2 regions of the Arthrobacter tumbae genome follow, and region 1 is predicted to be linked to the other one. Evidence: riboswitches for the same ligand, from Rfam matches in the RefSeq annotation. Region 1 holds a riboswitch; the other holds the start of a gene.

The links. Region 1 has a riboswitch for thiamine pyrophosphate ahead of JOD47_RS04395 (ECF transporter S component). Riboswitches for the same ligand answer to the same signal wherever they lie in the genome.
Region 2: linked by a shared signal. The riboswitch ahead of thiD (bifunctional hydroxymethylpyrimidine kinase/phosphomethylpyrimidine kinase) and the one ahead of JOD47_RS04395 (ECF transporter S component) in region 1 are both predicted to bind thiamine pyrophosphate.

What each region holds. Positions count from the first base shown of each region.
Region 1 covers NZ_JAFBCC010000001.1:918,745-934,650, forward strand. Annotated here, with positions in the region: gene JOD47_RS04385 (energy-coupling factor transporter transmembrane component T family protein) at 1-114, opposite strand, end outside; gene JOD47_RS04390 (ABC transporter ATP-binding protein) at 111-1,604, opposite strand; gene JOD47_RS04395 (ECF transporter S component) at 1,606-2,217, opposite strand; TPP riboswitch at 2,273-2,388, opposite strand; gene JOD47_RS04400 (DUF4235 domain-containing protein) at 2,535-2,795, shown strand; gene JOD47_RS04405 (HNH endonuclease signature motif containing protein) at 2,911-4,455, shown strand; gene mnhG (monovalent cation/H(+) antiporter subunit G) at 4,552-4,935, opposite strand; gene JOD47_RS04415 (MrpF/PhaF family protein) at 4,943-5,200, opposite strand; gene JOD47_RS04420 (Na+/H+ antiporter subunit E) at 5,197-5,766, opposite strand; gene JOD47_RS04425 (Na+/H+ antiporter subunit D) at 5,766-7,394, opposite strand; gene JOD47_RS04430 (Na(+)/H(+) antiporter subunit C) at 7,391-7,888, opposite strand; gene JOD47_RS04435 (Na+/H+ antiporter subunit A) at 7,885-10,896, opposite strand; gene JOD47_RS04440 (MFS transporter) at 11,076-12,425, shown strand; gene dcd (dCTP deaminase) at 12,446-13,042, opposite strand; gene kynA (tryptophan 2,3-dioxygenase) at 13,090-13,944, opposite strand; gene JOD47_RS04455 (M4 family metallopeptidase) at 14,074-15,138, shown strand; gene JOD47_RS04460 (protealysin inhibitor emfourin) at 15,135-15,431, shown strand; tRNA gene JOD47_RS04465 (tRNA-Gly) at 15,562-15,635, shown strand; gene JOD47_RS04470 (YnfA family protein) at 15,649-15,906, opposite strand, start outside.
Region 2 covers NZ_JAFBCC010000001.1:3,274,238-3,290,143, reverse strand. Annotated here, with positions in the region: gene JOD47_RS15480 (MalY/PatB family protein) at 1-967, opposite strand, end outside; gene JOD47_RS15475 (S41 family peptidase) at 1,094-2,023, opposite strand; gene JOD47_RS15470 (hypothetical protein) at 2,085-2,438, opposite strand; tRNA gene JOD47_RS15465 (tRNA-Ala) at 2,584-2,659, opposite strand; gene JOD47_RS15460 (histidine phosphatase family protein) at 2,751-3,452, opposite strand; gene rsfS (ribosome silencing factor) at 3,449-3,856, opposite strand; gene JOD47_RS15450 (hypothetical protein) at 3,882-4,970, opposite strand; gene nadD (nicotinate-nucleotide adenylyltransferase) at 4,992-5,651, opposite strand; gene JOD47_RS15440 (hypothetical protein) at 5,693-5,929, opposite strand; gene JOD47_RS15435 (glutamate-5-semialdehyde dehydrogenase) at 6,022-7,359, opposite strand; gene proB (glutamate 5-kinase) at 7,403-8,551, opposite strand; gene obgE (GTPase ObgE) at 8,598-10,193, opposite strand; gene rpmA (50S ribosomal protein L27) at 10,324-10,584, opposite strand; gene rplU (50S ribosomal protein L21) at 10,641-10,949, opposite strand; gene thiD (bifunctional hydroxymethylpyrimidine kinase/phosphomethylpyrimidine kinase) at 11,103-12,674, opposite strand; TPP riboswitch at 12,666-12,780, opposite strand; gene JOD47_RS15405 (Rne/Rng family ribonuclease) at 12,891-15,906, opposite strand, start outside.

The sequences.
Region 1 (15,906 bases):
GACACTGAGCATGACGACGACGGTGATCACCAGAGCGGCAAAAAGTTTCGAGAGCGGGTTGGCCCTCGGAAGCACCTTCCCGGTGATTGCCGGGTTCACCACGTCAATGCTCACGCCGCAGCCTCCAGCGTTGCGGACGCGCCGTCAACGGCCACCACACAACTTCCGAGCGCCGCGGTGTAGTCACGGTCATGGGTAACGGAGACCACGCAGGTTCCCGCGTGGATGAGTTCGGCGAGCAGGGTCACCAGCTCGGCCCAGGTGTTGGCGTCCTGACCGAAGGTGGGCTCATCGAGGATAAGGATGTCCGGGTTGGTGGCAAGCATCGTCGCAACGGACAGCCGTCGCTTTTCGCCGCCGGACAGCGTGAACGGATTCGCTTTCAGCAGCCCCGTGAGCCGGAGCCGCTCAGCAATGGGATAGATCCGCCGTCGTACTTCTTCCTCCGTGAGCCTGGCCACCCGCCGCGGGCCGAACTCCAGTTCCTCACGAACGGAGTTGGTCAGGAACTGGTGTTCGGGCTCCTGGAAGACCGTACCGATCCGGCTGACCAGATCGGCGGACTTCCACTCGAATGGTTTGGCCCCCGCTCCGCGGGCGAGCGGATCCAGGGCTGAGAGTTCACCTTTGCGGGGGCGGAGCAACCCGGCGAGGGTGAGCGCGAGCGTGGATTTTCCGGCACCGTTCGGACCCAACACGCTGACTGCTTCCGCCTGTTGCAGGGTGAGGTCGACGCCGCTGAGAACCGCCGGCCCGCGCTTGGTGCGCGCGACGGATAGCCCGGACGCCTGCAGCAGGTCCGTTCCGGAGCCGGTACGTACCGTTGGGGTCTCCGGCCGGTAACCCGGCACCCAGACCCCTGCCTCAACGAGCCTGGCGCGTGTGGCCTCGTGCCGGAGCACTGCAGCCGGTTCCCCGTCAGCGAGGATGCCGCCGTCGGAATCGAGCACCACTACCCGGTCCACCACGTCAGCCCAGACCTCCACCCGGTGCTCCACCACAACGAGCGTCGCGGAGGTTCGGTTGAGTACGCGGACAACGGCATCGCGCACATCCAACACCCCGGCGGGGTCCAGGTTGGCGGTCGGCTCATCGAGGAGCATCAACCCGGGTTGCATCGCGAGGACTGCCGCAAGCGCGAGCCGCTGCTTCTGGCCGCCGGAGAGCGCGGTGGTGGAGTGGTTCAGTGGGACATCCAGGCCGACGTCGTCCAGCGACTGACGCACGCGTGGCCAGATGTCTTTCCGTGGCACTGCCAGATTTTCGGCTCCGAACGCCACTTCGTCACCGACCCGGGCGAGCACCAGTTGGCTGTCCGGGTCCTGAAGGACCAGCCCGGACCGGCCGCGTGCAGCAGCCGGCCTGACGCCGTCGATAGTAAGTTCGCCGGTCTGCTCGCCCTCGTCCTGATCGCCCAGGACCCCGGCAAGTCCGTGCAGAAGCGTGGACTTGCCGGCACCGGACGCGCCGAGGAGAAGGACGCGCTGCCCGGCCTCGATCGTCAGGTGGATATCGCGGACTGCCCAGCGTGTCCGGCCGGGGTGACGCCATCCCCAACCCCTTGCGGTGATCGACGCCGGGGCGGGCGCCGCCGTGGGTGCCATGCTAGACGTCTGCCGTGCGGCCCGCGGCGAAGGCTGACAGGGCACCGGTCTTCGCGAGCCCCCGGGTGGCGAGCCACGGCAGCAGACCCGCGAGCACTACGCCGGAGATGGCGGCGAAGACTCCATACATCAGCTTGTACTCAAGAGCCCATTCGACGTTGTACATGATGTTTTCGCTGATGGCGAGGGCAAGTCCGGCGCCCAGTCCCGCGAGGAGCGCCACCCCGATATTCCACCGCCGATAAAGGAAAAGTGCGAAGATCAGTTCAGCGCCAAGGCCCTGAACCAGGCCGGAGAGCAGCACCGCCATACCGAACTGGGTTCCGATCAGCGCCGACACAGCGGCCGCGAGCACCTCGCAGTAGATGGCAGCGCCGGGCTTGCGGATGATGAGTCCGCCCAGCACCCCGGCGATGAGCCAGCCGCCTGAGTACAGCCCGGCGAGAGGCGGGAATGCAGCTGTCACCGCGGCAATGCCGCTGTAACCGGCAGACCAGGCGAAGAAGATGACGCCCACGGCCACCGCGATGACTGAGGCGACCACGATATCGACGACACGCCACTCATAGCGGCGCCGGGATTGGGACGGTGTAACGCTCTGTGTTGCAGTCATGATTGTTGATCCTCCTGGGTACAGGAGGGGGAGGCCTTCCGGCAAGACGCCGTGAAGCCTCGAGAACTCGACTCCCTTCGCCGGTACTAGCCGGATCAGGTTCGAGGGTCTGCGGTGATCCGCACTCTCAGCGCCCACCACCTGCGTGGCTGCGCTCCCCTGTCGTTGTTTGAGCGATACCAACTCTACACCGGAAGCCGTGCTACGCCGTCGTCGTCGTTGCGGTCATGCAGCGGCCGGTGACCCACCGGGTCCTCCAAGGATCGCCTCGATAACGCTAGGCTGGGAGGAAAGCTAAGCCGACTGAAAGAGGCACCATGAACGCGATCTTCAAACTGATGGGCGTTGGACTGGGCATTGGGGCGGGCCTCATAGGCACGCAGCTGGTGGACTTCATCTGGAAGCGGGTCACCGGAAACGAGCCTCCGAAGGACGTGGAGGGCCTTGAGAACACGCTTCGGTCAGCGCTGATCTTCGCCATTATCTCGGGCAGTGTCAGCACCACCATCCGCGTGCTCACCAACCGCACCACCCAGCGGGCCATTCACCGCTACGAGCGCACGCGTCACCTCACCTAGGCCTACGCGGGTTGGCGGCATTCACGTACGGGGTTGTGGATAAGTTTGTTTCACTTGTCCTCCACATTGGCGGTATTCGATCGTGATTAGAACGCGTGTTCGATAGAATTTGGGTATGGCCGTCGCAGTGCTCGAACCCACCACGGAAGACACGTCTCTCCTGGGTGGCCTGCGGTCCGACCTACAGGCCTTCGTGCAGCAGTATGAGTCGTCGTACCTGACGTTGAGTCCGCAGGAGGCCGCGGCAACCCTGGTCGAGGTCGAGCAGCTCTCCAAACTGGTCGATCACCTGCAGACCGTGGCTGCCCGTGCCGCCGAGGACCACCAGCTCGCCACCACGGACGCCCGGGACCCGCACAAGAACACCGCGGACTACCTACGGGCGAAAATCGGTATCAGCCGCACCGAAGCGAACCGCCGGCTACGGCTCGGACACGACGTCCTGCCCGAGATTCCCGGACCAGGAGCAGCGCTCACACCTCCGCTGGGTGTTCTGGCTGAAGCAACCAGTGCCGGTGCGCTCAGCAGCCGTGCCGCCACCATCATCCGCAACGCCATGCACCGCGTCTCACCCGCCGCGACCCGCCAGGAACTCGATGCCATGGAAGAGCACCTGGTCCGCCAGGCCGTCGAATCCGATGAAGACGTCCTGCGGGCCCTGGCCCAACGCTGGGAAGACATCATCGACCAGGACGGCACCGAACCCACCGACAAAATCCTCCGCGCACGCCAGGGCGTGTTCCTGCGCGGCAGACGCCACGGCCTGCACTTCATGGAAATCGGCGCCACCGACGAACAATACGAACACCTCATCACCGTCATGAACACCGCCACCAACCCCCGAGCACAAAACACCGCTCACCAGGGAACCGGCACGACCGACGGCAACCTCACCGACGGCGGCGACAACGACGCCGGCTCAAGCCCCGATCAGCCGACCCGTGAACAGAGCCTTCTCGACGGTCTCGTCTCAGCCTGCCGGATCGCACTCGCAGGTGACGGCCTCCCCGCAACCGGAGGCCACCGACCCCAAGTAATGGTCACCATCAACTACCGCGACCTCCTCAACGACCTGGCAGACAACGGACACGGGCGACACAGCGGACACGACGGACACGGACGGCACAGTGGGCACGACGGGCATTCGGTGTTCGCCCAACAGTTGAGCGCCCGCAGTATCCGTAAACTCGCGTGCGACGCAGACATCCTCCCCTTGGTGCTCGGCGGCGAAGGCCAGGTCCTGGACATCGGCCGCACCCAACGCCTCTTCCCACCCCACCTGCGACGAGCACTGGTCGCACGGGACAAAGGCTGCGCCTTCCCCGACTGCACCACTCCCGCAACCTGGTGCGAAGCCCACCACATCATCCCCTGGGCAACAGGTGGAACCACCAACCTCAGCGACGGCGTCCTGCTGTGCTCCTGGCACCACCACCAAATCCACCAAGGAAACTGGACCGTCGAATCAATCAACGGAATCCCCTGGTTCACACCACCCAAATACCTCGACCCCCACCAAACACCCAAACGCAACCGCTACTGGCAAGTAGAACAAGCCATCCACAACCACCTCGCGCGCTCTAACATCGGCACAGACTCCAACACCCACGCGAGCACCCACACCCACACGGGCACCGGTGAACGCGCGGCACCACCCTGACCAACGGCAGAACCCTGACCACAGGCGAAGCCCTGACCAAGGCAGAACCTGACCAAAGGCACCGGCAGCGCGGGTGGCTACTGGCTCGGCTCGGCCTCACTCATTGGACGCACGGTCCCCGGCCTCACGGCGACGTGTGGCCGCGTGTTCCACGACATCGTCAAGGTCATCCATGCTGAGCAGATCCTTGCGCAGGTGCTTGGTGCGGTAGCCCGCGCGGCCCACCATGTGCGCCGACACGGGCGCAGTCAGCAACTGGAAGATCCAGCAGACGATCAGGACGGGCACCACTGCCCACGAACGCTGCTGCACCGCGATGGCCAACAGGAAGAGCAACAGTCCCAGAACCTGGGGCTTGGTTGCCGCGTGCATCCTGCTGAGCAGGTCCGGAAAACGCAACAGTCCGACGGCGGCAGCCAGCGACATGAGCGCTCCGCCCAGGAGCAAAACGGCGGTCAGGATATCCAGGGCAGTATCCATCAGCGGCTCACTTCTTATCCGTGACAAATCGGGCGACGGTCACCGAGGCAATGAATCCGACGACGGAGGTTGCTACGAGGATCACGAGGCTGTTGGTGTGTCCGTTGAACACCATGTCCGCAGCGAGCGCACCACCCACGATCGCGAGAAGGACATCAACGGCTAGCACCCGGTCAAGGATCGAGGGACCACGCGCCACCCGGTAGATGGCGAACAGCGCCGAGATGCCGAGGATCACGGCGACAATGCCGAGGATTACGCTCACGGGTGTCCCCTTCCGTCGAGGTGGTGCGGAGCGTCAGTGTCCAGCAGCGCGAGATCATCCCGGGTCCCCATGACGCGGATGAGCCATTCCTCGGTGCGCCGGGCGTTCTGGCGCACCTTCTCCGCGTCGTCGCTGGTGGCGACATTCAAACAGTGCAGGTAGAGCGTGGATGTGGAACGGTCCACCTCCACTACGAGCGATCCCGGGATCAGCGAAAGGACATGCCCGGTGGCGGTTACCAACAGGTCAGACGGACTGCGCAGACGCACTGCGACAACCGCGTTCTTCAACCGTGGCCCGCGCGTGAGCGCCAGCCAGAATACCTGGAAGCTGGCCAGCACCAACTGGTGGAGGAACCTCCCGGCGAATCCCGCGGCGTAGAACACATTGAACCGGCCGCTGAGCTCAACAGGCGGAAGATAGAGCAGGTTGGCGACTGCGAAGGCGATGATCGCTCCGAAGACCATGTTTCCCAGGCTAAAGTCCTGCCAGAGCGCGCCCCACACGATAACGAGCCAGACCAGCAGCGGCAGCTCCACCCGCAGCGGAATTTTCTGTCTGGACATCATGGCGTTGCTCCTGCCGCTTCGGTAGCGCCCTCGCCAAGGACAGCGTCGATGTAGGGTGTCCGCTCGAGCATCTGCTGTGCAGCCTGGTCACTGAGGGCAAAAAGCGGACCCCCCATGAGGGTCAGGCTGACGCCCAGCATCACCAGCCCGGCAGTTGCCCCCACCATGCTCCGGGGCAACAGGTTCACCGCAGTCCTGCCCGCGAACTTTCCGGTACTGTGCCCTGAAACCCGCCGTGAGGTTCGAACGGCTGAGCCGTCGGCTGACGTTGCCATCAGGATGGGATCGGGGTGGGTTGCGTCCTCCGGCTGGCGCCAGAAGGCACGGTTCCACACCCGCGCGATCACCAGCAGGGTCAGCAGACTTGTCAGCACTCCGGCTCCCACCAGCACGTAGGCCAGCGGCGTTCCGAGTTCCACACCGGCCTGCAGCAGTCCCAGCTTCCCAAGGAAACCGGAGAACGGCGGAATGCCGGCCAGGTTCATACCCGGAACAAAGAACAGCAGAGCCAGCAACGGGGAGATTTTCGCCAGCCCGCCGAGCCGGTCCATGTTGGCCGTCCCGCCACGGCGTTCGATCAGACCGGTCACGAGGAACAGACTGGTCTGCACGATGATGTGGTGAGCGACATAGTAGACCGCCGCCCCCAGGCCGATCACGGTCGAGACAGCGAGCCCGAAGACCATGTAGCCGATGTGGCTGACCAGCGTGAAGGAGAGCATACGTTTGATGTCCGACTGCGCCAGCGCACCGAGGATTCCAACGATCATGGTGAGCATCGCGACGACCATGAGCAGCGTGTTGATGCGGTCTCCGGGGAACAGGAGCGTCTCGGTCCGGACCATCGCGTACACGCCAACCTTGGTCAGCAGGCCCGCGAACACCGCGGTTACGGGCGCAGGGGCAGTCGGATAGGAGTCGGGCAGCCAGAAGGACAACGGGAAGATTGCAGCCTTGATGCCGAAAGCGACCAGCAGCATCAAATGCAGGATCATCTGTGTCCCGTGGTCAATATCGGCAAGCTTCAGTGCCAGATCCGCCATATTGATGGTTCCGGTAGCCGCATAGATCATCCCGATGCTGATAAGGAAAAGCATCGAGGAAACCACACTGACGACGACGTAGGTCACCCCTGCACGAATGCGCGGCGTGGTGCCTCCGAGGGTCATGAGGACGTAACTCGCGGTAAGCAGGATTTCGAATCCCACGTATAGATTGAACAGGTCTCCGGCAAGGAACGCGTTGGAGACTCCTGCCACCAGGATGAGGTAGGTGGGGTGGAAGATCGAAATCGGACCGTCTTCGTCCCCGTCTGTCATACCCTGGCCGGTGGCGTAGATCAGCACGGCGAGGCTGACCGCTGAGGAGACCACGAGCATCAGGGCGGAGAACTGGTCCACCACCATCGTGATTCCGAACGGCGCGGCCCAGTTGCCGATGAAGACTGCCGTGGTGCCCTTCCCGCTGGTGTCGATGAGCAGGAAGATCTCGATCAGGAGCGTCACACACAGTGTTGTGATACTGACAGCCCGTTGGGAACGGGAATGCCGAATAAGCAGGAACGCCAGCGCTGCCCCGAGGAACGGAAGAACGACCGCGAGGGGCGCAAGGTTCGCTATGTTCATCGCTCCCCCGTCCGTGGCTTGTTTGTTTTCTTGGCGGTTGCCGTTCGTTGGGCACCGGGTGCTTCTTCGGCTTCCTCAACCGGCGTGAACTCGGTGGTCTCAATGGGCACCTCGGCGTCGTCCTCTGCGTCGAAGCTGCTCTGCGACGCCACCCGCCGGTCTTCAATGTCATCCTGCACTTCGTCCTGGCGCCCAAGGACCCACGAGCGGTAGATGATGCCGAGCATGAAGGCGGTGACAGCAAATGAGATGACGATGGAGGTGAGAATCAGTGCTTGCGGAAGCGGATCGCTATATTCCTCGGCCGGAATATCCGCCGAGTACAACGGCGCCTTGCCGGCGGCGCCGCCGCCGGCAAGAAGCAGCATGTTCGCTCCGTTGGTGAGCATGATCAGTCCGAGCAATACCCGGGTCAGGCTCCGCTCGAGCAGCAGGTAGATTCCGGCGGCGAAAAGCGCACCCATGATGACAAGCAGCGTGATGTTGACGCTCACTGAGCCACCTCTTCTTCCGGATCCCTGTTCTTTGCCTGCTCCGGCGTCTTGGTCTGCTCCGGCGTTCCGGCATCGATGGTTGCGGTAACCCCTTCGCTACGTTCGTCGATCTCGGAGCCGAGGCTACGCAGCACGTCGAGCACCAGCCCCACCACCACCATGTAGACGCCGATGTCGAAGATGGTCGACGTCACGAACTTGATGTCTCCGAACACCGGCCAGGTTGCCTCGATGATTGCGCTCTGAAAGACTTCGCCGCCGAGGAACACCGGCACGATCGCCGTCAGGGCCGCCGTTGCGAGGCCCCCGCCGAGGAGCAGGCCGGCACTGACGGGGGTGGCCTCCGCGAGTTCGAAGCGGCCACCGGCAAGGTATCGGATGGTCAGGGCCAGTCCTGCCATCAGTCCACCGGCAAACCCGCCGCCCGGAAGGTTATGCCCGGCGAGCAGAAGATAGATCGAGAAGATGATCACCGAGTGGAAAAGCAGGCGGGTGACCACCTCGAAGATGATGGAGCGGCGCTCAGGTGCAAGGGTCCGGCCCGCAACCAGCCACGCATCGTTCACCGAGCTCGCGAACTTCTTGGCGAGCTCAAGGGCAGCGGCCTCCCTGCCGTACGCATCGATCGGTTCCTTGCCGCGCCCGACAGTCCCGCTCTTGACTCCGTCCGCACGCACACGTCCGTCACCGCGGCCACGGATGAAAATCAGGCTTGCCACGCCGGTGGCAGCGATGGCGAGCACGCTGATTTCGCCGAAGGTGTCCCATGCCCGGATGTCCACGAGGGTGACGTTGACGATGTTGGCGCCTCCGCCGTCGTCGTAAGCCAGCGAGGGGAAGCTCAGCGAGATGGGCTCCGCTACCCGGGAAGCCATCGCCGACATCGCGATGGCGACCATCACCGCACCAAAGGAGATACCAAGCACTGCGCGGAGCACCCGGTATTTACGTCCCGGTGCGCGTTGCCACAGACGCGCTGGGAGGGATCGCAACGCGAGCACGAAGGCAACCAGCACGATCGTCTCGACCAGCAGTTGGGTCAGTGCCAGGTCCGGCGCGCCCTGAAGCGCGAAGATCAGCGCGATCCCGTAGCCGGTGACGCCGACCATGATGACCGCCATGAACCGCTTGGTGGCGCGAAGCGCCGCGATGGCGGCAAGGATGATGGCGACGCCGGCAATGAGCTGGGCGGGCGAGTCCGCCAGGTACCAGTCCTGCGGCACAGGTGCGTCGAAGAAGATTAGAGCGCTCAGCGGCGTCACGATCGCCATCGTAAGGATGACAAACAGGTAGAACGCCAGCGAACCCCGCTGGGTGCGGCCCGTGAGCCAGACCGCCACGTCATCGAGAACACCGATGACCGCCTTGTAGTTCCGCTCGGCGTCGATATCCGGGGCGAATCTGGTCTGCAGCCGTTCGAAGCGCTCGCGCAGCAGGAACAGCGCCAGCCCGCCCGCGATCGATAGCAGGGACAGGAACAGCGCCGGAGTGACACCGTGCCAGAGCAGCAGGTGGGGAGTCTCCCCGACCGCCGGGAAGGTGCTGAGATACGGCTGGACCGCCGAGTCGAGCGGCGCCGGCCACAGGCCGAACACGACGGATGCAACGGCCAGCAGCGCGGGAGCGAACAGGAAGGACGGCTCAACCCGTTTGAACGGTGTCGGGGCCGAGGACTTCCGTGCGAAACCACCCCAGATGAAGCGGGCGCTGTACGCGAAGGTCAGCATGGAGCCCAGGACGATCCCGATGAGCATCACCACGCCCACCGGGCCCTCCTCCGCCCGGTGGACAAAAGCCTCAAAGACGGATTCCTTGGCCACGAAACCCAACAGCGGGGGGATCCCGGCCATCGAGGCGGCAGCAACAACGGCGACGGCGGCCAGCACCGGTGCGGACCGGCCGATCCCGCACAGCTTGCGGATGTCACGGGTACCCGACTGGTGGTCGATGATGCCGACCACCAGAAACAGCGTCGCCTTGAAGAACCCGTGGGCCAGCAGGAGCCCCAGTCCCGCAAGCGCTGCCTCCTGCCCGCCCAGGCCCACAACGATCGTCAGGAACCCCAGCTGGCTCACGGTGCCGTAGGCGAGGAGCAGCTTCAGGTCATGCTGGCGCAGGGCGCGCCACCCGCCGAAGATCATTGTTGCGAGACCGAGGCTCAGGACGATCGGTGGCCAGAGCAGGGTGTCCGAGAAACCGGGCGCAAACCGGGCGATCAGGTAGATGCCGGCTTTCACCATCGCGGCAGCGTGCAGGTACGCGCTGACCGGCGTCGGCGCTGCCATGGCACTGGGAAGCCAGAAGTGGAACGGCACAAGTGCGGACTTGGAGAGCGCACCGACAAGGATCAGGACGATCGCCGTCTCCACTGCAGGGCCGGTGAGGGAATCTGCACGCGCAAGGATGTCCGAGAGCCGGTAAGTGCCGGCTGACTGCCCCAGAATGATGAGGCCAACGAGCATGGCCAGGCCGCCGAGCGTAGTCACAATGAGCGCCTGCAGCGCCGCACGCCTGGCTGAGAGGCGATGCCTCGAGTATCCGATCAGCAGGTAGGACAGAACAGTGGTGAGTTCCCAGAAGATGAACAGGAGGATCAGGTCATCGGCGATGACCAGACCGAACATGGCGCCCGCGAAGGCGAGCAACTGGGCTCCGAACGGGCCGATGTTGGCGTCGTCCTGCTTGAAATAGCGTGCGCAATAGAACAGCACCAGGGATCCGACGCCCAGAACAAGGATGCTGAGCACCGCGGCCAGCGCGTCCATGCGGAAGGCCAGTTCCAGCTGAAGCTGGGGAATCCAGGGAACGACGACGGACGGCGGTGCGTTGGGTTGGCCGTTGCCGCTGGTCTGGTCTGCGTTGATGTAATCGCCGAAGGTCGCAAGCAGCCATACGAATCCGGCCGCCGGAACCGCGGCAAGGAGGTAGAAGGCCGATCGGCCCATCAGGCGGAAGATCAAGGGCGCTATTGCGGCCACCGCGAAGAGGGCGATGAGCACGGGTAGCACGATGATCTCCTGATCTCTCCGAATGAGACGGTCAGCTGACGGTCAAGGGCATATGTTTCATTCTACCCGTGGCATACTCGAGGCATCCTCCCGTTTCTGCCCAGCGCACAAGTCGCCGGCACAGGGAATAAAAGCGGCCTTCAACCAGTTGTTGGTTCGCAGCGGATAGCATGCAGCCTATGAGCACGGACCCCCAACAGCCCCCTGGCCGACTCCTATCCAAACCCGTGCTTGCGTGGGCATCGTGGGACTGGGGCTCAGCGGCTTTCAACGCAGTCATGACCACCTTCGTTTTCACGGTGTACCTGACCTCCGACGCCTTCGGCGGAGAGACCTACGCATCCGAGGTTCTCGGCTGGGGTCTCGCAGTTGCCGGCCTGCTCATTGCGCTCCTCGCTCCGGTGACCGGCCAACGGTCGGATGTTGGCGGCCGCCGCAAACTGTGGCTGGGCGTAAACAGCCTGGCCGTCGCGGCGCTGACCGCCCTGTGTTTCTTCGTGTTCCCGCGCCCTGAACTGCTCATTCTCGGCGTTGCGCTGATTGCTGCCGCGAACATCTTCTTCGAGTTCGCCGGGGTCAATTACAACGCCATGCTCGCGCAGATTTCCACCCCCTCCAGCGTGGGACGGGTCAGCGGATTCGGTTGGGCAATGGGGTACGTGGGCGGCATCGTGGCCCTGGTGATCGTTCTGGTCGCTTTTGTCCAGCCGGTCTTCGAATGGTTCGGGTCCAGCACCGAGGGCGCATTGAATATCCGGCTGGTCGCCGTCTTCTCCGCGCTCTGGTTCCTCGCCTTCGCACTCCCGGTGATGTTTGCGGTCCCCGAAGTCCCCCGGCAGCGCCATGCCGACCGTCTGAGTTTCCTCGCCTCCTATGGATTGCTCTTCCGGCGGATCAAGGCGATTTACCGGACCAGCCCGCACACCATCTACTTCCTGCTCGCGAGCGCCATTTTCCGTGACGGTTTGGCGGCGGTGTTCACTTTCGGCGGCATCATCGCTGCCGGAACATTCGGTTTCGAGCTCAGCGAGGTGATCCTGTTCGCCATCGTGGGCAACGTCATCGCTGCCGTCGGCGCAGTGATCGGCGGCTACTTCGATGACCGCGTCGGCCCCAAACTGGTCATCATCGTGTCGCTGATCGGTCTTCTGGTCGCGGGCACCGCCGTGATGGTCCTTGGAGCGGAGGACCAGCAGATGTTCGGCCTGAACTGGAGCGGTGATACTACGTTCTGGATCTTCGGACTCCTGCTCACCCTCTTCGTGGGTCCGGCACAGGCTTCTTCCCGGGCCTACCTCGCACGCCTCTCACCGCGGGGTGAGGAGGGCGAGATGTTCGGGCTGTATGCGACCACCGGCCGTGCGGTCAGCTTCCTGGCTCCAGCGCTTTTCTCACTCTTTATCGGAGTGTTCGGGGAACAGCGGTTCGGCATCATCGGGATTCTGGTGGTGCTGCTGGCCGGCCTGCTGGTGCTGCTCCCGGTGAAGCCGCCTGCACAGGTGACTCCCGCCGTCGTTCCTGCGCCGTAGTGCTGCGCCTTGTGCCCGTCTCAGCGGGAAGGGGTGCCCTCGGCGATCTCGGTGCGGTGGAAGTTCAGGTGGCTGCGCGACGCCGTCGGGCCCCGCTGGCCCTGATAGCGGTTGCCATATTGCCCTGAACCGTAGGAGTGCTCCGCCGGCGAGGTGAGCTTGAAGAAGCAGAGCTGGCCGATTTTGGAGCCCGGCCACAGCTTGATCGGCAGGGTTGCCATGTTGGACAGCTCAAGCGTGACGTGGCCGGAGAAGCCGGGATCGATGAAGCCAGCCGTCGAGTGGGTGAGGAGGCCCAGACGCCCGAGCGAGGATTTGCCCTCCAGGCGCGCCGCAATGTCGTCAGGGAGCGTAACCCGCTCATAAGTGGAACCGAGGACGAACTCCCCCGGATGCAGGATGAACGGCTCGTCCGGAGCGACCTCCACCAGGCGGGTCAGGTCCGGCTGGTTCTCGGCTGGGTCGATGTGCGCGTACTTGTGGTTGTCGAAGAGCCGGAAGAACCGGTCGATGCGGACGTCCACGCTCGACGGCTGAACCATCGCGGGATCATAGGGGTCGAGGAGGATGCGCTCGGCGGCAATTTCGGTTCGGATGTCGCGGTCTGAGATCAGCACCGTCTAAAAATACCGTACGCAGTTCAAGCCGATCTCATCGAAGGCAGTCAGCGCCCGATCTCGGTCCTGACGGCGAACAGCTCGGGAAAGAACGTCAGCTCCAGCGCCTTCTGCAGGAACCCGACCCCGCTGGACCCTCCGGTTCCCGTTTTGTGGCCTATGGTCCGCTCAACCGTTTTCAGGTGCCTGAACCGCCACAGCTGGAAGTTGTCCTCCAGGTCCACGAGCTCCTCGCACGCCTCGTAGACGTCCCAGTGGCCGGCAGCGTCCTCGTACACCTCCTTGTAGACCTGGACCAGCCCGCGGCTGAACTCGTGGGCACGTGTTACGTCCCGTTCAAGCAGTTCCGCGGGGATGCCGTAGCCGCGACGCGAGAGGTAGGAGATGAACTCGTCGTAGATGCTGGTTTCCTGCAGGAGCCGGGACAGGAGTTCGAAGGCCTCAGCGTCACTCTCGAAGACCTGAAGCATGCCCGCGTTCTTGTTGCCAAGCAGGAACTCGACGGCACGGTACTGGTAGGACTGGAAGCCGCTGGCCGACTGGAGCGCACCGCGGAACTCCGCATATTCCGACGGCGTGAGCGTCGCCAGCACCGACCACTGCTCGGTCAGCGAGCGCTGAATGTGCTTGATGCGGGCTATGCCCTTCATGGCCGCCCGCAGATCATCCGCGCGCAGGTAAGTGCGGACCGCACTCAGCTCATGGAGGACGAGCTTCAGCCACAGCTCGGAGGTCTGGTGCTGGATGATGAACAACATTTCGTCATGGTGTTCGGGCCTGCTGACAGGATGCTGCGCGGACAGGATGGAGTCCAGTGCGAGGTAGGACCCGTAGCTCATCTTTCCGGAGAAATCCTTCTCGATGCCTGCTTCAAGGTTCCGGGTGTTCCGCTCCACGCTCATGCCCCCAGCGTAGTTCTTCGTGCCATCGAAGCGCGCCCCTACAAGTGCGCCATCGAAGGGCGCCATTGAAGGGCGCCATTGAAGACTGTCAGGGGCGGCCACTAGGTTGGAGGAACCCGAGGAGGCAGCATGATCACACGCACACCTACCCACGTTCGCTGCAGCATTGTTCCGCCCTACCTGTTGGCCCGGTTGGCCGGCCTCGACGCTCCGGAACATCGCGGTGCGGCGGCTGCCGCCCGGCGAGCGCTCGTGCAGTTGGACCCCATCCATCATGCCCGGGCCACCGCTCCCAGGGATCCATCGCGGGGAGCCGGTACCGCCGTCGTGCTGGCGCTGCGCCGGACCATAGCGGACGCCGGCGGCAGCGAGACGTTGCCGGGACAGACCGTCCGACGGGAAGGCGATCCGGCTACGGGTGATGCAGCGGTGGATGAAGCGTATGCAGGCCTCGGTGCAACGTATGAGCTGTTCAGCGAGGTGTACGGAAGGTCATCCATTGACGACGCCGGCCTGTCGCTGGATGCCACGGTTCACTTCGGCCAGCAGTATGACAACGCGTTCTGGGACGGCTCCCGCATGGTGTTCGGTGACGGTGACGGTGAAATCTTCGGACGCTTCACCGCGTCGCTCACGGTGATCGGCCATGAACTGGCGCATGGATTCACCCAGTACTCCTCCAACCTGCGGTATCAGGGCCAGTCGGGTGCGCTCAACGAATCCATTTCGGATGTCTTCGGTGTGCTGGTCGAGCAGCGTGAGCTGGGCCAGTCCGCGGACGCCGCGAGTTGGCTGGTCGGCGAGGGCCTTTTCACCGATCAGGTGGAGGGGCGCGCGCTGCGCTCGCTGAAGGCTCCCGGAACCGCTTACGACGACGACGTCCTCGGCAAGGATCCGCAGCCCGCCACCATGGCGGATTACGTGGACACCACCTCCGACAACGGTGGCGTGCACATCAATTCAGGCATCCCGAATCATGCTTTCTACATAGCCGCCACGAGGTTGGGCGGCAACGCGTGGGAGCGGTGTGGACAGATTTGGTATGACTCCGCAACGGGAGGACGCGTCCCCACGGACTGCGATTTCGCACTGTTCGCGTCCGTCACCGTCGACGCCGCCACCGCACGGTTCGGAAACGGCTCACCGGAGGCTGACGCTGTGCAGTACGCCTGGCGGGAAGTGGGCGTGCTGTGACGCGGATTGAGGTATCGCGCTCGGGGGGATTCGCCGGGTTGACCCGTACCTGGAGTGTGGAGGTGAGCTCCACCGAGGCGGAGGAACGCTGGCTGCCCCTTCTGGAGAAGGTGGAAGGCAGCGGGCTCGAGGATCCCCAACGTGATCGCTACGTCTACCACATCGCCATCGGCTACCGGGAAGTGACGGTTGCCGAGAGCGCAGTGGAAGGTCCCTGGAAGGAACTGGTGGAGTGGGTCAAGGGTGCCTCGTCCAGCCAGCGTGGAAAGGAATCCGGGGAGGCACCCGACTGACACTCCTGCACAGACGCTGGCCGCACTTGCAACGACGCTGACCGCGCTTGCGAAGACGTCAGCCACCGCACGGGCGTCTGAAATGCATCCCGCACATGTTGTAGTGTTTATGGAGCGGTTTCGGCCGCATGCGGGCGTAGCTCAATGGTAGAGCGCTAGCTTCCCAAGCTCGATACGCGGGTTCGATTCCCGTCGCCCGCTCCACAGATCAAACCGGTCAGCTCGCGGAGCGCGGCCCGAACATGATCACCGCAACGCCGGCCAGGCAGGCGGCGCTTCCAATCAGATCCCAGCGGTCAGGCCGAAACCCGTCAAAGGCCATCCCCCAGGCGAGGGATCCAACAACGAAGACTCCGCCGTATGCGGCAAGGATCCGGCCGAAGTTCGCGTCGGGCTGCAGTGTCGCCACGAACCCGTAAGCGCCGAGGGCCATGATCCCCAGGCCTGCCCACCACCACGGCTGGCCTTCCCGCAC
Region 2 (15,906 bases), 2.4 Mb from region 1:
AGTTGAGCCATGCCAGATACGTCCCTTCCGGCCGCACCAACGCTGCACCGGGAAGATGCTCGGCGACAAGGCCCTCCAGCAGTGCCCGGTTATGGTTCAGACCCGTGAGGAGTGACTCAAGCCAGGGGCGACCCTCCCGGAAGGCTGCCGTGTGGGCAAGAACGCCGAGGTGGCTCGCTCCGTGGCTCACTTCCTCTGGAAGCCGAGCCAAATCTGACGCCGCGGCTGGGCCGGCGAGCAGCAGCGCAGCCTTGAGCCCGGCAAGATTCCAGGCCTTTGAGGCGGAGACGAGCGAGAAGGCGTCCTCGCTTCCCGCGACGCTCAGGTACGGTGTGAAGCTCGCGCCGGGAAGTACAAGCGGTGCGTGTATTTCGTCGGAGATCACCCGCACACCATGCCGGCGGGCAAGGACCGCCACGCCCTCAAGCTCCTGACGCGTATGAACCGTTCCGGTGGGATTGTGTGGGTTGCATAAAAGAAACACGGTGTGCTCGGACTGCGAGCGTGCCCGCTGGAATGCATCATCGAGAGCGTTCAGGTCCAACCGTCCGTCGTCGCCGAGCGGGGCTGTGAGAACCTTTCGATCCGCATGCTCGATAAATGCGAAAATTGGTGCGTAGACGGGCGGAGTGACTACGACCGGATCGCCCGGACCGGTGATCAACCGAAGGGTTTCCACCATTCCCAGCATGACGTCCGGAACAAGCGCAACCCGGTCGGGCTCGACGCCGTCCCACGACCACCGGGCAGCAGCGAACTCCCGAAATGCTTCTGCATAGTCGTTCCCCGCCGGGTAACCGGTGTCTCCGAGGTCGATCGCACGCTTCAATCTGGCAGCGATGGGTGGCGCCAGGGGCACGTCCATCTCGGCGACCCACAAAGGCAGAACATCAGCTGCGTAGGTTCGCCACTTGACGCTGGTCCGCTGCTGCAGTTGTGCAAGGGTGAGCTCGGTCAGCGGGTTCATGAGGCCAATCTATACACAATGGTCCGTGTCGCTGCAGGAACTCCGACACACTCGATGCCATGGGAACCATGCCACGGGCGGTCACCGTTTATTCGCCGGTATGGCACAACCCTCGGTGTCGGGTAATCACTCGGAACATTGGGTCGTCAACCAATCGACGGCGGCCTGCTTCGGGTCATCCGTCGGCTCGTTCGGAGCGATCGGCCCCGAATGCGGTGTTCCGTCTGGAGAGAGCATCTGCGACTGTGTTACGGCGAGCATGGCGCCGTCTGGAAGCCTTGTGGAAACGTTGCCTGTAGCGTAGCCGGCGCTTGGACCGCCGAAGCTTCTGACGTTGTCGCGGGATAGGAGGGATATGAGCGTAGCCTCGGCTGAGCTGGCGGTGTCACCTGACTGAAGGACCGCCAACGGTTGGTTTGAAAGTTCGGGAGGAGCTCTTGCTGAACTCAGCTGTGTCTCGCCGTCGAGTGAAACGCTCATGTCTGCAAGAGAGACCTGCGTCTCCTCACCTGTACCGTCAGAGAAGGACATAACGTGCCCGTCCGGCATAAAGGGCGCTACGGAGAGCAGCATAGGAAACATGTTCCCTCCGCCGTTGCCCCGCAGGTCGACTATCCAGCCGCAGGCGACTTCGGCATCCTGTGCAGCAATTTCTTCGATGGCGGAGTTCACGTACTCCGTCACTAGCCCACCAGCGGTTTCGTTGAAGGCAGGAATAGTCAGAGTGGCTATGCCCCGACCCACCATTATGGATGAGGGGGCTTCGCGCTCGCCTGACTTCGCAGCCGCTATTTCATCGGGGGTGAGGAGAAAACTATGGTCGCCGGTGGCCTTCCGCAGAACGTCCGCGATGACGGGATAAGTATCCTCCGTCGTCTGCGCTTCGAAAGTCCGTTCCAGTGCGGATTGCTCGACTTGTTCCCAGTCCGCATGCAACGTAGTTGCGACGTGGTAGGAGTTCTCCTCGATGAAGGACAGCGCCTGCAACATGTAAGCGCGTACGTGTTCCTTGGGCTCGGGAGATGGACTAGCCTCGACAGAACCGCAGCCGGCCAAAGACAAGACTAAGCACGCCGTTGCTGCAGCAACCTTGTTGACCGGCGCTCGGCGGTCATGATCAATCCCGCTTCTGGCCATAGTTGTCACCCATGTGGTTTGCGGGTCTATCCATCCATGCGGGCCGGTCGCCGAACATCGACGGCCGTGCGCTTGTCGTCTCGGGATCTGTCCTTGATTCCCAGGTCTGTACGGTATTCATGTACTTGCGCTTGAGTAGGGCACCTCGGATGACCAACACGATGCTTGCCAGCACGAGAGCTCCGCCACCGGCAAGGAACAATACAGTCGACCCGCGCATGTCGGTGTCACGGGCAACCGCGGTCGAGTAATCAGAGACACCGGGCGCCAGCAGGAGAATTCCTGCGATGAAAAGTGCGCCACCGATGATGAACAACTTGCTGTACTTCTGCATCGATCCCCCAACGCCGTCGTTGATTCAGCGTACATTGCCGATATTGGTTACGCCTTGAAAGGGGCCAACTGCTGGGTGCGGGTGCGTTTCAGGCAGAAAAAAATCCGCCGGAACAGGGCTACTTCCCCTTGTTCCAGCGGATTGTTGGTGGAGCTGAGGGGACTCGAACCCCTGACCCCCTGCATGCCATGCAGGTGCGCTACCAGCTGCGCCACAGCCCCAAACCCGTATACCCCGCCCTGACTGGTCGGAGCAACTTGTCTAGTTTAGACAATTTTCCTGCCCCCGCAAAATCGGCGCGGAGGCGTCGATTCAGCCTTCCAGCGGGGACGACGGCATGGATGCCAGACCGACGTTATGTTCTGTCAACTGCCACCTGAGCGGCACCGCCGACGACGATGGATTCAACTCCTCCAGCACCGACCAGTGACAATTGGCCACACCTGCCAGCGATCCCCAGAGATCCGCCGGAATTCCCATTAGGGCGGCAACACCTGCGCGGATGGCTCCGCCATGGCTGACCACAACGAGCGTCTGGCCCGGCGCCAACTGATCGACGGCGTCGAGCGTCCCCGCCTTCATGCGCCCGCCGACGTCCGACCTGCTCTCTCCACCCCCGGCAGCAACATGGGGGTCGCCTTCGTGCCACGCCTGCTGGTCTTCGGGAAACCGCTCGCCGATGTCCGCGAACGCAAGTCCCTGCCACTTGCCGGCATAGGTCTCCCGAAAGCGTGCGTCCGTACCCACAGATACTCCCGTGGCAACGCTCAATGCCGCCGCAGTATCCCGCGCCCGTTCCAGGTCTGACGACACAATGAGCGACGGCGCCAGGTGCTTCAGCTCGTGGGCAGCCTGTGCAGCCTGTTGCCTGCCCAGATCATCGAGCGCGATGTCCTCCTGCCCCTGGAACAAGCCCCGGGCGTTCCATTCGGTCCGGCCGTGCCGCCAGAAAACGATGCGGCGGCCCTCCGGTGCGGAGTCACCTGCTGCGCTGTCGACGGCGCGCGGATTCACTCGGCGTCGGCGGACGCGGTGTCTGCGGGAGCGGCGCCTGCGGCGTCCTCCAGCTGCAGGTCCACCTTGGGGCAATCTCCCCACAGCCGCTCCAGGGCGTAGAAAACGCGGTCTTCCTGGTGCTGGACATGGATGATCACCTCAGCGTAGTCAAGCAGTACCCAGCGGCCTTCGCTCCGGCCCTCACGGCGCACGGGCTTCAGATCCTGCTTCGCGAGTTCTTCCTCGATGCCGTCAACGATGGCGTTGACCTGGCGCTCGCTGGGGGCCGAGGCCACCAGGAAGACGTCAGTGATCGCCAGGCGTTCACTGACATCCATGGCCACGATGTCCTGTGCAATCTTGTCCGTCGCCGCGCGTGCCGCGGTGCGGGCAATCGCAATGGACGATTCCGATGCGCTCACTGATCTCCTAGGGTGTGGTCTGCCGCTAAAAGCGGCCGACAATCATCATGATTCCGGTGATGAGCGCCAATGCGCCCAAACCTACTACCGAATACTGCACGGTCCGCATTCGCTGGACACGTGCCAGTCCTGCCGTCATGGCATCAAGGGGTTCCAATCCGTGGGCGCTGCGCGCACGGATGGGAGTCGCGCCGTCGGAACCCGGACGGCGCTGTTCACGGACCATTGCCTCCGCCTGCGCAAGCACCTGTGAGCGTCCCGCAGAATCCGGAGACAACGCCGACGACGGCGGTCTGCTCGGAACGGCGGGCGCAGTCACCACCGGTATGTGGGAGGTGGACGGAGCAGCAGCCTCCGGACTTTCGGCCGGAACGCGAACGAATTCGACCGGGGAAACGATCGAAAGATTGTGCGCCGTCGTCGGGTCATTGAGCAGCGGCTTGCGCTGCCGATTCTCCTGCGTAAGCTGCTGGATCTTCTGCGCACGTGTGTTGAGCACGGCTGCGCGCTCGGCAAGTGCCTTCTGCTGGGCGAGGATCTCCAGGTCCACGGAGAAGGGATCGTCCTTGGCAGCCGCTTCCATCACCGCCACCTGGTTTTGTGCCTGATGAACGATTGCTTCACGGGCGGCCAGCGCCTGCTCTACCGTCATGCCGCCCGGCTGGGCAGTCTCGGACTGGATTTCCTCGGCCGGGGAGGTGCGGGCGGTGCCGTCCGTCTGCAATGCCTTCTCACGGGCGGCCTTTTGCTGAAGACGGAGTTGCCGTCGGGTGGGGATGCTTGCGGGCTGCTCAACCTGCTGGTCTGCCAGCGCACGGTAGCTGCGCAGCATTTCGCGATCACGGGCACGGACCTGCGATATACGCTCGGTGGAAGGAGCCGACACGGCCGACGGCGCATCCACGGGAGCATCTGCTGCCCGCCGGCTGCGCCGTTCGCGGGGCGCCGGTTCAATGCTGACGGCCGCCGGTTTACCGGACTGCGCCGGCGACCGGTGCCCGGAGAGCGGCGCTTCCCCGGAAATTCCCTGCGACGGCGAGTGGTTCCCGGCAGAGGCGGCGTTCGCTTGCCGGAGCGACCTCCGGCTCTGCGGGGACTCGTGACCGTTACTCATTACTTCTTCACCCAGTGATTGTCATGTTGTTGTGGACACTTCAGGTTGGACCGGCGTTCCCGTCTCAGGAGCGCCCTTCCGGTAGAGCCCGTGCTTGGCGATGTACTGCACGACGCCGTCTGGAACCAGATACCAGACCGGTTCTCCACCCGAGACGCGGCGACGGCAGTCTGTCGAGGAAATCGACATCGCCGGAACCTCCATCAGGCTGACGTCCTTGCGCTGTGTGCTCAGTTCATGGCCAGGCCTGGTGACTCCGACAAAATGCGCAAGGGACCACAGCTCATCAACGTTCTTCCAGGACAGAATCTGCGCCATGGCATCCGCGCCCGTGATGAAGAACAGCTCCGCTTCCGGTCGGGTAGCTCTCAGGTCACGGAGTGTATCGATTGTGTAGGTGGGACCAGGACGGTCGATATCCACCCTGCTCACCGTGAAGCGCGGGTTTGATGCTGTGGCCACGACGGTCATGAGGTAGCGGTGTTCGGCTGGACTGACTTCCTTGGCATTCTTCTGCCAGGGCTGTCCCGTGGGTACGAACACAACTTCGTCCAGATCGAATGCTGCAGCTACTTCGCTCGCCGCGACGAGGTGACCGTGGTGGATCGGATCGAAGGTTCCACCCATCACGCCAAGTCGCCAGCGGGCTGGACCGCCGGCGACGAGAGCGTTCGGCTGTATCCCTTGCTCAGGGGTGGACGCGGGAGGAACGGTCAAGGAGATCAGTGGGCAGATTCGCCATGGTCATGCTTGTTCGGATGCTGGCGATGGGGATCCGCGTGCTCCTGAACTGCTTCATGCCGGTGTCCCAGGCTGGTGAACGCAATGGTGACGAACATCAGCAACAACAGCAATCCCATGATGATAGCGCCGTACGCGATGGCAGGCATCGGAAGCTCTGTGTGGTGCTCGGCAGTCTCGCCTGCAACCACCGCAACGTTGAGGATTTGGGTCAGCATTCTTCTCCCCTTGGGAACGATGTGTCCGCCCGCCGGCCGGGCGCGGGTCAGCGCATACTTACAGTACTGTTTCCGTACTATCCTACGCGTTGCTACCGGCGAATCTGTCCGTCGCCCTGGATGATCCACTTCGTGGTGGTCAGTTCGCGCAGGCCCATTGGCCCCCGGGCATGCATCTTCTGGGTGGAGATACCGACCTCGGCGCCCAGGCCAAGCTCTCCGCCGTCCGTGAATCGCGTGGAGGCGTTGACGATGACCGCCGCTGAATCCACACCGGCGATGAACTGTTCGGACCGTGCCAGATCATTGGTGATGATGGCTTCGGTGTGGCCGGTACTCCAGGTCCGGATGTGCTCCAGCGCTTCATCCACGGTGTCCACCATCGCAACGGCGATATCGAGATCCATGTACTCGCGTGCCCAGTCGTCCTCGCTGGCCGTATCTGCCGTGACACCCGGCGGGAGGATTGCCTGGATCCGGGCGTCCGCGTGGATGCGCACACCGGCGTTGGACAGGGCTTCCAGGACGGCCGGCGCCGCTTCGGCGTCCCTGTGCACGAGGAGAGTCTCAACTGTGTTGCAGACACTGGGACGCTGGGTTTTGGCGTTGAGCAGGATGTCCACCGCCATCTCCTCTTCTGCGCTTTGATCGAGGAAGATGTGGACGTTGCCTTCGCCTGTCTCAATGACGGGTACGGCGGCGTTGGCGACCACGGTCTGGATCAGGTCATGGCCACCGCGGGGAATCAGTACGTCTACCCGGCCGCGGGCCTTCATCAGGACGTTGGCTCCTTCGCGGCCGAACTCGTCCACGGTCTGCACGGCGTCCGCCGGCAGCCCTGTTCGGTCCAGGGCGTCCCGGATGATACCAAGAAGCGCAGCATTGGTATGGGCGGCCGCACTTCCACCACGCAGGATGACGGCGTTACCGCTCTTCAGCGCGAGGCCGGCGATGTCCACCGTTACATTCGGGCGGGCCTCATAGATGGCTGCGACCACACCGAGGGGCACGTGCACCTGCCGGAGGCGGACACCATTGGGCAGTGTTTGTCCGCGGTCGATGGTTCCGACGGGATCCGGCAGGCCGGCGAGGTTCTCGAGCGCTGCGGCCAGGCCGGCAATCCGCTCTTCGCTCAGGCTCAGCCGGTCCAGCAAAGCAGTTGAGGTGCCCTTGGCGCGTCCCGACTCAAGGTCCTGTTGGTTGGCGCGAAGAATGGCGTCCTGGTTGGCCACGAGTGCCTCACCGATGGCTTCGAGCGCCTTGTCCTTATGGGACCGGTTAGCCCGGGCGATGATCCGCGATGCGGTTCTGGCGCGGTCTGCTATGGCGTGCACAGCCTGCTCGACGTTCACCGGCGTGGCCGGCGCCTCGCCGTCGGCAGGGTCGGTGGGTGTCTGATGGGCAGTCTGCTGTGTAGTCACGTCAGTCATCACCCCAGTCTAACGAGCACACCGTCCCAACCCCAGCTGGGGGTCAGGAAGAGGCAACCGCATTCAGGACCACGAGGTCGTTCACGTGCACCACCGAACGCTCGTATTCCCTGCCGAGTTCCTTCGACAGCTCGCGGGTGGTTCTGCCGAGCATCCGCGGCAACTCGAATGAACTGTAGTTCACCAGTCCCCGGGCGATGACCGCACCTGCACGGTCCACCATCTCGACGGGATCCCCAGCCTCGAACTCTCCCCCGACTGAGACGATCCCAGCCGACAGAAGCGACCGCCGCCGCTCCCCCACGGCCTTGGCCGCGCCGTCGTCAAGCGTGAGCGTTCCCTGGATCCGGGCCAGATGGGCCAGCCAGAGCAGGCGGATCGGCTGGCGGCGGCCATTGGTACTGAACCAGGTGCCCACGTCCTCTCCGGCCAACGCCGCTCCGGCGTTCTCTGCCGAAGTGACGAGTGCCGGAATGCCGGAGGAAGCGGCGATCGTGGCAGCTTCGACTTTCGTGACCATGCCGCCCGTACCGACCCCGGCTTTCCCTGTCCGGCCGATGCTCACGCCCTCAAGATCCTGAGGTCCACGGACCTCGGGGATGCGCTGTGCTCCGTCCTTGGGTGGACCGTCATACAGGGAGTCGACGTCAGAGAGCAGAACCAGCGCATCAGCCTTGACCAGGTGGGCCACCAGGGCGGCCAGACGGTCATTGTCCCCGAAACGGATCTCGGAGCTCGCCACAGTGTCATTCTCGTTGACGATGGGAACCACACCGAAGTTCAGAAGCCGCTCCATTGCACGGTGCGCATTCGCGTAGTGGCTTCGCCGTATCAGGTCATCGAGAGTCAACAGGACCTGGCTGACGGTGACACCGTGAGCGCCGAATGCGTGGGTGTAACGCGCCATGAGCAGACCCTGTCCCACACTGGCAGCCGCCTGCTGGGACGAGAGCTGATTGGGTCGCCGCGCGAGTCCGAGCGGAGCGAGACCCGCTGCAATCGCGCCCGACGAGACGAGGATGACCTCGGTCCCTTCGTTGTGCCGCGCAGCGAGAACATCGGACAGCGCGAACAGCGCTTCATCGGAAAGTCCTCCGGAGAGCGACGTGAGCGAGGATGAACCTACCTTTACAACAATCCTCTTGGCTTTCGCCAGTCCGGAGCGGGTTTTGATCGGGCGCTTTACGGTCATCGATTCCTTCTGTTGATTACGGAGTTTCTGTTGGTGCCTGGCGGGATCAGTCCTCGCCGTCACCTGTGTCAGTGTCGCTGTCGTTCTTCGCTGCCTTGGGCCCGGAGTGCTTGTAGTTGACCGACTCCGTCCAGATGCCGGCCTTCCGCTCCGCCTCGAGTTCGTCGCGCGCCGCAGCCCGCGCATCCTTCCGGGTCTGGTGGTCCTCCCGCTTCTCGTCGCGCGTGGGACGCACGAACTCGGCCAAACGAATATCCGTGCCGCGAGGAGAGGCCAGAAGTTCAGCTCCACCCATCATGGTTGGCTCCCAGTCGAAGACGACGCCGTCGCCCTCGCCGATCACCACGGTGTCCCCCGGTTTGGCCCCACTCCTGAAGAGCTGTTCCTCAACACCCAACTTAGCGAGCCTGTCCGCAAGGTAGCCAACAGCCTCGTCATTTGTGAAGTCCGTCTGCTTCACCCAGCGCTCCGGCTTCTCACCCAGGACCCTGAAGAGGGGCTCGAGATTCTTTTCCTCGCGCCGGATGACAAATCCCTTGGCGTTGACTGCACGGGGGCGCAGCACAGCGGGAGCGACAACCGGAGGCACGGTCTCGAGCACCTCGCGTGCCTCGCGCACGATCTCCGCCATGGCGAAGCCGAGCTGCCGAAGCCCTTCGTGGCTGGTGGCTGAGACCTCGAAGACACGGTATCCGCGGGCTTCGAGATCCGGACGCACGAACTCGGCCATGTCCCGGCCGTCGGGAACGTCCACCTTGTTGAGTGCCACCAGGCGCGGGCGCTCATTGAGCGGTACAACTTCACCGCCGGGACCGGCGTAGCTCATGTCAACGGCGTAGCGATCAAGCTCACCTTCGATGATCTCCAGGTCCTTCAGCGGGTCCCTGTCCGTCTCCAGCGCAGCGCAGTCAAGCACATGGACGAGGGCGGCGCAGCGCTCGACGTGGCGCAGGAAGTCGTGGCCCAGCCCCTTGCCCTCGCTTGCGCCTTCGATGAGTCCGGGAACATCCGCGATGGTGAATCGGACCTCCCCGGCCTGTACGACTCCGAGGTTGGGACGGAGAGTGGTGAATGGGTAGTCCGCGATCTTTGGACGAGCCGCAGACATGGCGGCAATCAGGCTGGACTTTCCGGCCGAGGGGAACCCGACCAGCGCGATGTCTGCAATGGATTTGAGTTCCAGCACCACGTCGCGCGCATCGCCGGGAATGCCCAGGAGCGCGAAACCGGGCGCCTTGCGCTTCTGCGATGACAAGGAGGAGTTTCCGAGGCCGCCCTGCCCCCCGGCAGCTGCCACGTACTCGGTACCGGCACCAACAAGGTCAGCCAATACTTCGCCGTCGCGCGTCTTGACCACCGTGCCGTCCGGGACGGGAAGGATAAGCGTCTCTCCCCGCTTTCCCTCGCGCCAGTCACCCATGCCGTTCCCACCGTTGGTGGCATGGCGGTGCGGTGCATGATGGTAATCCAGGAGGGTGGTGGTCTGCGGGTCAACGCGAAGAATGACGCCTCCGCCGTCTCCGCCGTTACCGCCATCAGGCCCGCCCAGCGGCTTGAACTTTTCCCGCTTGACCGAGACGCACCCGTGTCCGCCGGTGCCGCCCGAGACGTGCAGAACTACCCGGTCAACGAAGCTTGCCACGGTGTACTCCTCTTGAGAAACTTCTCATTTTTGCCGAGCTTATCGGCTTAAAAGAAAGTGGGGTGAGCCTGATTGGCTCACCCCACCTAGTGCTCTTGCGTAACGCTGCTGTGGTGTGCGGTTGCGAGTACTACTCGGCAGCCGCACCCACGATGTTGACAACGCGACGTCCACGGCGGGTGCCGAACTCGACGGCACCGGCTTCGAGTGCGAACAGCGTGTCATCGCCACCACGACCGACGTTTGCGCCGGGGTGGAAGTGGGTTCCGCGCTGGCGGACGATGATTTCGCCTGCCTTGACGACCTGTCCGCCGAAGCGCTTCACGCCGAGGTACTGCGCGTTGGAGTCGCGACCGTTGCGAGTGGAACTCGCACCCTTCTTATGTGCCATCTGTTATGCCTGCCCTTTTCTGAAACAGAATCTTTGGATCGAGGAACCTGCAGCGGTTACTTGATACCCGTGATCTTGACCTTGGTGAGCTCTGAACGGTGACCCTGGCGCTTCTTGTAGCCGGTCTTGTTCTTGAACTTCTGGATAACAATCTTCGGGCCCCGAAGATTCTCGACGATTTCGGCAGTGACACTGATCTTTGCCAGATCCTGTGCTGCTGAAGTCACCTTGTCGCCGTCTACCAGAAGGAGAGCAGGCAGCTTGAAGCTGCTGCCGGCCTCACCGGGGACGCGGTCAAGGGTTACGAGGTCTCCCACGGAAACCTTTTCTTGGCGGCCGCCTGCGCGGACAATCGCGTACACCACTTGGGAACTCACTTCTCTCGACGATCAAACTGTTTGCATACTGATTCCGGGGCCGTACGCTGTTCTCAGCGCAGCCGGAGGGGTGCTAATGCACTCACGATGCATCCACGCCCCGAAAATAGCCATACGAGGGCGCCGCACCGAAGATCAAGATTACGGCAATTTCGTGGAATCCCGCAAATCAAGGCGTGTCGGCGCGTCGAAGAACTCGTGTTCGTACCAGGCAGAGGCTTCGAAAGCCTCGATCATCGCCGCCTTATCTGCGGGCGAGGCAGCTGCGAAAGCCGCATCTGCAATGGAGATTGCACGTGCAGTGGCTTCCGCGAAGGCAGGATCCGCATACGTTTCCAGCCAGCTTGCGTACGGGTGGTCCTGGCCGGCTCCGGAGCCGCTCCATTGCGCGTGCAAGGCGCTACCCACGTGCGCGTAGAGCCAGAAGCACGGCAGGACTGCTGCCACCAGAACGCCGTAGCCTCCATGGGCAGCAGCCGCCAGCAGATGATCCACATAGGCTTTGGTCACCGGCCCTTGCCCTGCAGGCTGCCCACGTCCGGTCAGCCACGTCCGGTGAAGCTCGGACTCCACCTCAAGGCACGTGAGTGCAGACCGCGCCCAGAAAAGTTGCTCAGCCTCGCTGGGCGCAAGCGCGCTGGTCCTGGACAGCACGCGCGAATAGCCCGCCAGATAGATTGCATCCTGCGCCAGATAATAGGCAAACTGCTCAGCCGGCAGGCTTCCGTCGCCGAGCGCACGCACGAACCCTAGCGCGTCGATCGCCGCACGGTGGCGCGTGGTGAGCTCCCAGACCCGCTGACTGAACGGGCGGTCGTCTGCCGGAGCTTCCGGAATGGGACCCGGAACGAATTCATGAAAGTGATGAATCGGTCCACTTCCCTGCCCCACATTGAGCTCGTCCGCCCGTTCGAGCGCACCCCGGAGCCACGTCTTCACGATGATGAGCGACTGATGCCAGTTTCCGGTGCGCACCTGGACGGTCGCCAGGGCCGCCGACAGGGAGCAGCCGGTGCCGTGCGTGTTCCGTGTATCAATCCGCGTGCCGCCCACCACCGTGACGGTGCCGGCGTCGTCGGACGCGTTCACGAGCGCATCCGGGCACCCAAGGGCACCTTCGAGATGGCCGCCCTTGACCAGCACGGAGGTACCCGTTGATACTGCGAGCCGCTTGCCCTGCTCCAGAGCCGCTTCCCAGCTTGGCGCAACCGACTCGCCAAGCAGTACCGCGAGCTCCGGCAGGTTCGGCGTCACGAGGTCAGCCAGCGGTACCAGGGCGCGCAGCTCGTCCTCCGCGTCGGCCGCAAGGAGCCTGTCCCCGCTGGTTGCGACCATGACCGGATCGAGCACGACGACGGCCCCGGAGGCCCGCGGCAGCCATCCCCTCACTGTCCGGATGGTGTCCGGGTCGCCGAGCATGCCGATCTTCACCGCGTCAATGGTGACGTCATCGCTGACCGCCTGCAGCTGTTCATCGAGGAACGCCGACGGCGGCGTATGCACGCTGCGCACCCCCCGGGTATTCTGCGCAACGAGGGAAGTAACGACAGCCATGCCGTAGCCACCCTGCGCCCCGATACTTTTCAGGTCCGCCTGGATACCGGCTCCGCCGGTGGGGTCTGTTCCCGCGATACTCAGCACGCGCGGAATGGTCCGCGCCCGAGCTGGGACCGATGGTGTTTCTCTGTGCTCCACGAGCGTGCGAATACTCATCCGCGACATCCCTCCGCTAGGCCAAAGGCCGCCTGGTGGCGGCCATCTCTAGATCAGGTTCAACGCGTTTTATCTCAGCCCCGAACGGGCACCGCGTGTCACTGTGGCCTACCCTACCGTGCGGCGGCTCACCGCTGCACACCGAAACACCGCACAACGAAACACGCCGTTCCCCCGGATTCAGGGGAACGGCGTGTTCTGCTCAGGCGACGGCGGCTACAGCTCGGAGGCCGGAACCCCGACTCCGAGGATCATGGGCTCTTCTGACTGCTGCGGTTTGGCTGCAGGCGTCCCGGCGCGGGCGACGTACTGTGTTCCGGCTGCCGGGGCGGCCGCCTCAGTGCCTGCACGCTCGATCGTGGCGTTCGCGGCCGAGCCCTGGGCGCTGCTGGCCGCGCGGTGCCGCCGGTTGCGACGGCCCGACGACGGCGCCGCACCGGAGTCGGCTGCGGCGGCCCCCTGCCGCGCCGCCTCCGGACCGGCCACCGGTATGTCATCCACAGGCGCCACGGACCCGCCGGCCGGGCTCGCAGACTCGCGCGCCGCACTGACTGGGTCTGTCTCACCCGCCGCAGGGTAGCGGTTGAAGGCCTCCGTCAAACTCTCCAGCGTCAGGGCGGTCTCAGGACGGACGGAAGCGGAAGCGTTCTTCGCCTTCGGCAGCGTCACCTTCTCGCCGTTGATCGTCAGCACAGCGGCCGACGACGGCGCTTCCGCCGCAGGAGGGCTGCCCTGTTCATGATCGTGCTCATGCGCCGCATGGGTGGCAGCGGCAATACTCGCCAGGGCAGCCCGCGCCGCTTCGGCACGAGCCTGGCGTTCGGCGTCGTCGGCCTTCGTCGGTTCCGGCGCGGGAACGTGCTCCTCCACCGGCGGAGTCTTCGCCCGCCGTTTGCGCTCGCTGCGGGAGATCTTTTCCTGGCGCAGGTGCTGCTGGTGGTTCTCCGTGGAGACGGCATGCCTGCGGTGTTCAACCGGTTCGTCATGGGTGACGACGCCGCGCCCGCCGCAGTGCTCGCAGTTCTCGCCGAACACTTCAAGCAGCCCGGTTCCCATCCGCTTGCGGGTCATCTGGACGAGCCCAAGCGAGGTGACCTCAGCGACCTGATGCTTGGTCCGGTCACGTCCCAAGCACTCGACGAGCCGCCGCAGCACGAGGTCACGGTTTGCCTCAAGCACCATGTCGATGAAGTCGATGACAATGATGCCGCCGATGTCACGCAGGCGAAGCTGCCGGACGACTTCCTCGGCTGCTTCGAGGTTGTTCTTGGTGACGGTTTCCTCAAGGTTGCCGCCGCTGCCTGTGTACTTTCCGGTGTTCACGTCGACCACCGTCATGGCTTCCGTCCGGTCGATCACCAGCGAGCCGCCGGAAGGCAGGAACACCTTGCGGTCCAGCGCCTTGTGGATCTGCTCATCGATGCGCCGGGCGGCGAAGATGTCCTCGTCCTTCGTCCACTTCTCGAGCCTGCCCACGAGGTCAGGAGCTACGTACATCACATACGCCTCGATGGTGTCCCAGGCTTCCTCACCGGAGACGATCAGCTTGGAGAAGTCCTCGTTGAAGACGTCCCGGACCACTTTGATGGTCAGGTCCGGCTCTCCGTAAAGCAGCTCGGGCGCGAGCGTCTTGGTGGACTTCGCCTTGCCCTCGATCGTCTCCCACTGGGAGCGGAGGCGGTTGATGTCGTGGGTCAGTTCCTCTTCGCTGGCTCCCTCTGCCGCCGTGCGCACGATGACGCCTGCGTTCTCCGGAAGCCTGTCCTTGAGGATGCGCTTGAGGCGGTTGCGCTCGACGTCGGGAAGCTTGCGCGAGATGCCCGTCATGGAACCTCCCGGCACGTACACCAGGTACCGCCCGGGCAGGGAGATCTGGCTGGTCAGGCGCGCGCCCTTGTGACCCACCGGGTCCTTGGTGACCTGCACCAACACCGGGTCACCCGACTTCAGCGCAAGCTCAATGCGGCGTGGCTGGCCGTCCAGGCCGGCCGCGTCCCAGTTGACCTCGCCGGCATACAGCACGGCGTTCCGTCCCCGCCCGATGTCGATGAACGCGGCTTCCATGCTGGGCAGGACGTTCTGGACCTTGCCGAGGTACACGTTCCCGATCAGCGAATCCTGCTGGGTCTTGGACACGAAGTGCTCAGCGAGCACTCCGTCTTCCATGACCCCGATCTGGATCCTGTCGTCGCGCTGGCGGACCACCATCTGGCGGTCAACGGATTCACGCCGCGCAAGGAACTCCGCCTCGGTGATGACCTGGCGGCGCCTGCCCGAATCCCGCGACTCACGACGGCGCTGCTTCTTGGCCTCCAGCCGGGTGGAACCCTTCACGCTCGTCACCTGGTCCGACGGCGCCTCCTGGCTCTGCCGCGGAGCGCGTACACGCGTGATCGTGTTCGGCGGGTCATCATCCTGCCCGCCGGTAAGTTCGAGGTCCTCATCCCCGCGGCGACGGCGACGGCGACGGCGGGAGGTCACCGGTTCGCTCTCCTCACCGGATTCCGCCGGCGCCTGGTTCCGGGACTCCGACCCGGATTCGGAGGCCTCTGACTCCGCGGCCCGGCTGCGGCTCCTGCTGCGCCTGCTTCGGCGACGCCCGCGCCCGTCGTCATCGCCCTCATTGTCGTCTTCGACAACCTCGGTAACGACCTTCGGTGCGGTCTTCGGCGGCGTCCGCGGCACAACCGCGGTGAGGTCCGGGGCATGGAAAAGCAGGGATACCGGTGAATCCGGAACGGCGAAGGGGTCCAGGCCACCACGGCCATCAGGCTCGGTGCCCCCGGAAGGAGCTTCCTCGTCGGCGGCCGGCGCCTCGGTAGAATCAACGGACTGGGCATTCGGCGCCGCAGATTCAGTGACAGCAGAGTTCTTGACAACAGGTTCCGTGACAGCAGGTTCAGCTGCCTCAGGCTCTGTGACTGCAGGTTCTGTCACTGCAGGCTCGGCAGGGTCCTCTACGGTTGCTGCTTTCGTTGCCACACGACGACGGCGGACGGGCCGCTCCGGCGCGGAGCCGGCCGCATCCGGGGCCTCCTTTGCCGCCGGGGAAGACTCAGGACTGACGTCGGTTGTGGCTTTACGGGTACGCCGGGTGCGCGCGGGCTTTTCTGCTGGAGCCGCATCGCTCGAGGACTGGCCATCTTCGACGACAGCTTCGCCGGTCGGCGCGTCAGCAGCAGACCCGGCCGGGACTGAGCCGACTGACGGCGGCTCGGACGGGGACTCCGGC